One region of the Synechococcus sp. H60.3 genome, then DNA from elsewhere that is predicted to be linked to it. Evidence: predicted binding sites of a transcription regulator. Region 1 holds the regulator's gene; the other holds the start of a gene.
What was found. Region 1 encodes HrcA, which represses chaperone genes, less so after heat shock. Its sites were predicted from a motif close to TTAGCACTCNNNNNNNNNGAGTGCTAA; they were not measured.

Region 1 (3,410 bases):
TCCCCCCTACAGTATACAGTGGGGTATCTTGCGAAGGAGTCGCCACTTTGGCCACCAAAGTTCCAGAGTAGCCTTCCTCCCCGCACTAAAGTCGAGGCCTCCAGCTTTACCCTCTGTGAGGCTCCCATCGAGCTTCCTCTGAGTAGCCCCTCGTTTGTCCCCAGTAAGGATTTTCTGGGACGGTAGTTGCCGTGCAAATCTGAACTGTGCTGTTAACTATTGGTTGAGGTTCTCAGCCGTTGCAGGAGGGGGAGAGCTCTCACTGAGCAGAGATCCAGACCAGGTGATCCCCCTTCACCTCTAGCCAGCCTCCGCCAGGGTAGTCGGGGCTGCGGCTGCGGCGGCCTGCTTTCAGGAGCCGCATCCCGGCTTCCACCTGCTCAAAAGTTGGGTGATGGGGCAGCAGCAGCGACAAGAATTGAAACATCACCTGCCGCTGCAAAGCCAGGGGCGCAGCCCGCAAGGGATCCCGCTGCAGCCCCGGCAAAGCGGGCTCGTACACCTGTAACCACAGTTGGGCGGCTTGCGCCACCACCAGCTCATGCTCTGCCTGCAACAGTGTGGCTGCCCGATTCAAAGCCGCTTCCAGTTGCGGGTTAAAGTGCTGCTTGAGATAGGGCATCACCTCTAAGCGAAGGCGGTTGCGGCCATGAGCCAGATCCTGGTTGCTGCGATCCGGCCAGACCGGCAACTGGTATTGTCGGCAGAACTCTTCCGTTTCCCAGCGGGAAAGGCCCAGCAGGGGACGCACCAACCAAGCGGAGGTGGGATCCCGCTCGTCCAAACGCCGTTGCCAATCTAGGCTGACCAGGCCGGCAGCCCCCGTGCCCCGCAGCAGGTTCCACAAAAACGTCTCCGCCCGGTCGCTGGCCGTGTGCCCTGTGGTCACCACCTCGCAACTCCAGGTGCGCGCCCATTTGTTCAGTTGCTGGTAGCGCCAAGCCCTGGCCCCCGCCTCATCCCAGCGGATGGGATCGGCAGTCTCAACGGCGTGGGGCAGGCCCTGCTGTTGCAGCCATCCCTGCAAAAACTTGGCACACTCCGTCTCATCGGCTGACCAACGGTGATCACAGTGCAAAACAAAGATCTGCCAGCCCCAGCGAGGCTGCAAATCCCGCAAGATCTGGAGCAGGGAAAAAGAATCTTGTCCGCCAGAAAAAGCTACCAGCAGCCGCTGGCCGGGGCGAAGCAGTTGCCGCTCGCGAATGGCACACTGAACCCGCAGGTGAAGAGGAGAAAGCCTGGCCACAGTTGGCTATTGCTCGGGGGCAACCCAGACCTCGCGTTCTCCCTGGGATCCCTCAGGCAAGGGCCCGAGTGAGATGGGAGGCCACCGTCTGCACAGCAGCGATGCTCCGCTCGTAGGCCATGCGGGTCGGCCCCAGCAGGGTGACCGCACCCAGGGGCGCCGAGCGGCGGCGATAAACTGAGGCAATGACCGTGCAGTGGTGCAGAGATTCCAGCGGGTTCTCGCTGCCAATGTAGATGATCACGGGAACGTTGTGGGATGGATCCTGCTCTGGAGTGCTAGAGGATGCCTTGTTCCTGGCCGCCGTGGCCGAAAGAGTTGCTTCGCCCGTGGACGGGCTATCTGGCATGGAATAGAGCCCGATCATCCCCTGAAGCTGCTCGGATCCCTTTTCGATCAACTGGGCCACCGCCTGCATCCGCTGGGCCTGGGAAAACTCCGGCTGCCGCATCAGCTCCGTCATGCCCGCGCTGAACACCTGTCCCAGCGAGGGCCGTAGGTAGCGCTGCACTACCGAGCGCAGCAGTTGCTGCAGCCAATGGCTGTAAGCGCGAAACTCCTCATCCAGCTTCAACCAGCTCAGATCCTGCAGCTCGGCAAAAGTCTTGCCCCGCAACTTCAGGGTGAGAAAGTTGCTCAGTAGCTGCAGCTCATCTTCCAGATCCTCGCGCCGATCGTCGGGCCACTCCGGTGGGCTAACCAAGGCAGAATGGGTTTGGTAGGAATCCGTAACCACTAGCACCATCACCCGCCCTGGCCCCACCGGCAGCAACTGCACATGGTGAACGGCTACCACCGGCCCCTGGGGAGGGGTGATGAGAGCGATGCAACCGCTCAAGTGGGCCAAAAGCTGTGCCACCCTCTGCAAGAGGCTATCGAGGTCGTCCCCCAGCTCACGGTTGAGCTGATCCAGCAACTGCTGCAGCGCAGGATGGGGCTCCGGCTGGGGAGCATCGCTCGGGATCTCATCCATGTTGGCGGAGGTCAACAGATCGTTCACATAGACCCGATAGCCAAAGTCAGAAGGGATCCGACCGGCAGAGGTGTGGGGCTGGAACAGCAACCCAACCTGCTCCAAAGTGGCCAAGTCGTTGCGAATGGTAGCCGTGCTGACTCCGAGGTTGTAGGACTGGGCCAAGGTTTTGGAGCCGACAGGTTCTGCCGTGGCAATATACCTGCGCACCGTTGCCCACAGGATCTTCCGTTGTCTGGGAGTCAGTTCGAGTTTCATGGCTGCTCAAAAGAACCCAATCAACACCTGCTAAGGGGAATTAGCCAATGGATCTCAGGTCAACCAAGCTAGGGCTAAATGAGGATCGGATAAAGTTTTACTTCTATTTTTAACTTTATTGTTACTCTTTCATCATGGGTGGCAGGGGCGGAAAGTAGCAACGGCAGAGGTGGAAAGAGGTGGAAGCTCTTGGTTTGGCAAGAAAAGCGAAACCCCCTGTAGCCTCTGCAGCCTTTTTTCGCCCAGAGGTGGTACTAAGTAATTAAGTCAACTCTAGGCTAAGTGAGCCTGCTGCTGTCTGTTCTGTATCGTTTTGTATCTTTCGAGGTTGCTCCATGTACTTGTCCCCCCAGGAGAAAGACAAGCTGTTGATCTACCTGGCCGCCCAGTTAGCTCGGGATCGGCGGCAGCGGGGCCTCAAACTCAATTACCCCGAGGCGGTGGCCTACCTGAGCGCAGCCATCTTGGAGGGGGCGCGGGAAGGGAAAACCGTTGCTCAGTTGATGAGTGAAGGGCTGACGTGGCTGAGCCGAGAGGACGTGATGCCAGGGATCCCGGAGATGATCCCGGAAATTCAAGTAGAGGCAACCTTCCCCGACGGAACCAAGCTGGTGACCCTTCACCACCCCATTCGCTAGCTGCTTTCTAAGGATCTCCCAAAGACCCAGAGACTTCAGGAGGTTGTCCATATGGCTCGCAAATCCAAAGCCACACCTGCTGCCGACCCTGAACCAGCCCCGATCCCGGGAGAGCTGTTGCTGGCAGAGGATCCCATCCAAGCCAATGTCGGGCGGGCCACTGTGACGCTGGAGGTCACCAACCGGGGGGATCGGCCCATTCAGGTGGGATCCCATTTTCACTTTTTCGAGGTCAACCGAGCCCTGGTGTTCGATCGCGCCGCCAGCTTTGGCATGCGCCTCAACATCCCTT
Region 2 (3,410 bases), on a different contig from region 1:
TGGGGCCCTTGCCTGGCGAGCAGCACCAGGAAATTGTCTTCCCAGTGGTGGCTCCTGACCCGGCGCAGGATCCCGCCGTGGCTTTCATGAAATATCGGGTCTACATCGGTGCCAACCGCGGTCGTGGCCAGATCAACCCCGATGGCAGCCTCAGCAACAACAACGTCTTCCGCGCTCCCGCCACTGGCCGCCTAGCCAGCATTGCCACCGTCGAATCCGACCTCAGCGACCTGCCGGCTGAGCTGGCCGCCCTGGTGCCGCCCGAATACGAGTTGCCAGGCACGCGGGTACTCAGCTTCGAGACCGAAGGCGGACTGAAGCACCTCGTGGTGCCGCCAGGGCCGGAGTTGGTGGTTAACATTGGCGATAGCGTCAAAGAAGGGGATCCGGTTACCAACAACCCCAACGTAGGTGGCTTTGGCCAAGTAGAGCGGGATCTGGTGCTGCAGAGCCCGGATCGGGTGAAATGGCTGGTGGCCTTCCTAGCAGCGGTGGCTATCACGCAGCTTCTGCTGGTGCTCAAGAAAAAGCAAGTGGAGCTCATTCAAGCGGCAGAACTTTTGGGCTAGCCCAACTGTTCCAGTACTTTTCCAGCACCCCGGAATCAGCCGGGGTGTTTTTTTCTAGGGAATCCGCAACTCTCCCGCCATTACCAGCACGGCTTGTCCAGCAATCTCCACCCGCGGGCCGCGATGGCGGCACCAGAGCTCGCCTCCCCGCGCCGAGAGCTGCCGCACCCTGAGCTCAGTTCGGCCTAGGCGCTCTGACCAATAGGGCACCAACAGACATTGGGCAGAGCCAGTTACGGGATCCTCCGGGATCCCCAACTGGGGGGCAAAAACACGACAGACAAAATCCGGCTCTCCTTCCCCCTCTGCCCCAGAGGCGGTGACGATCAACCCCGAGACAGGCAGCGTCTGAACCCGATCCAACTCCGGCTGCACCTGCTGCACCTGTTGTGCCGAAGCCAGCACCGCTACCCCCATGCTGCCGCGGTACAGCTCTACAAGTGGGATCCCCAGAGCCGCGGCCACTTGCTCCCGGCCTTCTGGCCAGGGTTCCGGGAACTGGGCGGGAAAATCCATCGCCAGCCGCTCCCCCTGCCGCCGCACCTGCAGCCGGCCACTGCGGGTGGAAAAGGCCACCTCCTGAGCTTTTGGGTGAATCTCGGTCAAGAGCACATAGGCACCGGCCAAGGTGGCATGCCCACAGAGTTCTACCTCGGTGGTGGGAGTAAACCAGCGCAGCCCGTAGAGGGGAACATCGCCCAGGGATCCCTGGAGGAGTAAAAAAGCCGTCTCCGACAAGTTGTTCTCCGCCGCAATCGCTTGCATCAAAGCTGCCGGCAGCTCCTGAGGCGGCAAACACACCGCTGCCGGATTGCCCCTAAAAGGCACGGCCGTAAAGGCATCCACTTGAAACAACGGGATCCGCACCTGCTTGTTCAGCCCACCTCATGCCATGATCCCACAACAGGCCTAGAAGTAGAGAGATCCGCACCCAACCGTACCCGGCAAAAAGGGGGATCCCGCCAAAAGGGGCTATTGTCAGGCTGGAAAGTCGACTGATAGACTAGCACTCGTAAGCCGAGAGTGCTAAAACCTCGACTACGGAAGCTTAGGTTTGCGCTCGATACAACCCTTCAGCCTCGCGTTTTAGGCCTTACGGAGGATATTTGTCATGGCTGCAGTAACTCTCAACGTCTCTACGCTGAAGCCGCTAGGCGACCGCGTGCTGGTCAAGATTGCCCAGCAGGACGAAAAAACGGCGGGTGGCATCTTTTTGCCCGATACCGCCAAAGAAAAACCCCAAGTGGGGGAAGTGGTCGCAGTTGGGCCTGGCAAGCGCAATGACGAGGGCAAATTGATCCCGATGGAACTGAAAGCTGGCGACAGAGTGCTCTACTCCAAGTACGCCGGCACAGAAGTGAAGCTGGGCAGCGATGAGTACGTGCTGCTGGCTGAGCGGGATATTCTCGCAATCGTTCAGTAATTTTCAGTCCTTCAGCGATCGATCCTCTACATCGCCCTTAGTCCATTTACGTTTGAGAGGTTGAGTATGGCCAAGTCAATCATTTTTAGCGAAGAAGCCCGTCGCGCCCTTGAACACGGCATGGATATTTTGGCAGAAGCCGTAGCCGTTACCCTTGGCCCCAAAGGACGCAATGTTGTGCTGGAGAAAAAATTTGGCGCACCCCAAATTGTTAACGATGGGGTGACCATCGCCAAAGAAATTGAGCTGGAAGACCATATTGAAAACACTGGCGTCTCCTTGATTCGTCAGGCGGCTTCCAAGACCAACGACACGGCTGGTGACGGCACCACCACCGCCACCGTCCTGGCCCATGCCATGGTCAAAGAAGGGCTGAAAAACGTAGCCGCCGGCGCCAACCCGATTGCCCTTAAGCGCGGCATTGACAAGGCGGTGAAGTTCCTGGTGGACAAGATCGCCGAACATGCCCGCCCGGTGGAAGACTCCAAAGCCATTGCCCAGGTGGCGGCCATTTCCGCCGGCAACGATGAGGAAGTGGGCCGCATGATCGCCGAGGCCATGGACAAAGTGGGCCGCGAAGGGGTCATCTCCCTGGAAGAAGGCAAGTCCATGACCACGGAGCTGGAAGTGACGGAGGGGATGCGCTTTGACAAAGGCTACATTTCCCCCTACTTCGTCACCGACACGGAGCGGATGGAGGCGGTTCTGGAAAACCCCTACATCCTGATTACCGATAAGAAAATCACCCTGGTACAAGACCTGGTGCCGGTTCTGGAGCAAGTGGCCCGCGCCGGTCGTCCGCTGCTGATCATCGCCGAAGACATCGAGAAAGAAGCCCTGGCCACCCTGGTGGTGAACAAGCTGCGGGGCGTGCTGAGCGTGGTAGCGGTGAAAGCGCCTGGCTTTGGGGATCGCCGCAAGGCCATGCTGGAAGACATCGCCATCCTGACTGGCGGTGAGGTCATCAGCGAAGAACGCGGCCTGAAGCTGGAGAACGCCCGTCTCGACTCCTTCGGCTCGGCCCGTCGCGTCACAGTAACCAAAGACCACACCACCATCGTGGCGGAAGGCAACGAAGCGGCTGTCAAAGCCCGCTGCGAGCAAATCCGTCGCCAAATTGAGGAAACTGACTCCACCTACGACAAGGAAAAACTGCAAGAGCGTCTGGCCAAGCTCTCCGGCGGTGTGGCGGTGATCAAAGTAGGCGCGGCTACCGAAACCGAGATGAAGGATCGCAAGCTGCGCCTGGAGGACGCCATCAACGCCACCAAGGCGGCGGTGGAAGAAGGGATCGTCCCCGGCGGCGGTACCACCTTGGCGCACCTGATGCCGGTGGTCACCGAGTGGGCGCAGGCCAACCTGTCTGGCGATGAGCTGGTGGGGGCCATGCTGGTTGCCCGCGCTCTGGGCGCTCCGCT

Region 2: a site for HrcA is predicted at 1,573-1,599, ahead of groES (co-chaperone GroES). Genes of this name have one in related genera too.

The regions. Positions count from the first base shown of each region.
Region 1 covers NZ_JANSIY010000028.1:14,066-17,475, reverse strand. The annotation lists gene tilS (tRNA lysidine(34) synthetase TilS) at 260-1,249, opposite strand; gene hrcA (heat-inducible transcriptional repressor HrcA) at 1,302-2,480, opposite strand; gene NW841_RS04785 (urease subunit gamma) at 2,816-3,118, shown strand; gene NW841_RS04780 (urease subunit beta) at 3,170-3,410, shown strand, end outside.
Region 2 covers NZ_JANSIY010000023.1:19,598-23,007, reverse strand. The annotation lists gene NW841_RS04230 (apocytochrome f) at 1-569, shown strand, start outside; gene NW841_RS04225 (PhzF family phenazine biosynthesis protein) at 624-1,436, opposite strand; gene groES (co-chaperone GroES) at 1,681-1,992, shown strand; gene groL (chaperonin GroEL) at 2,059-3,410, shown strand, end outside.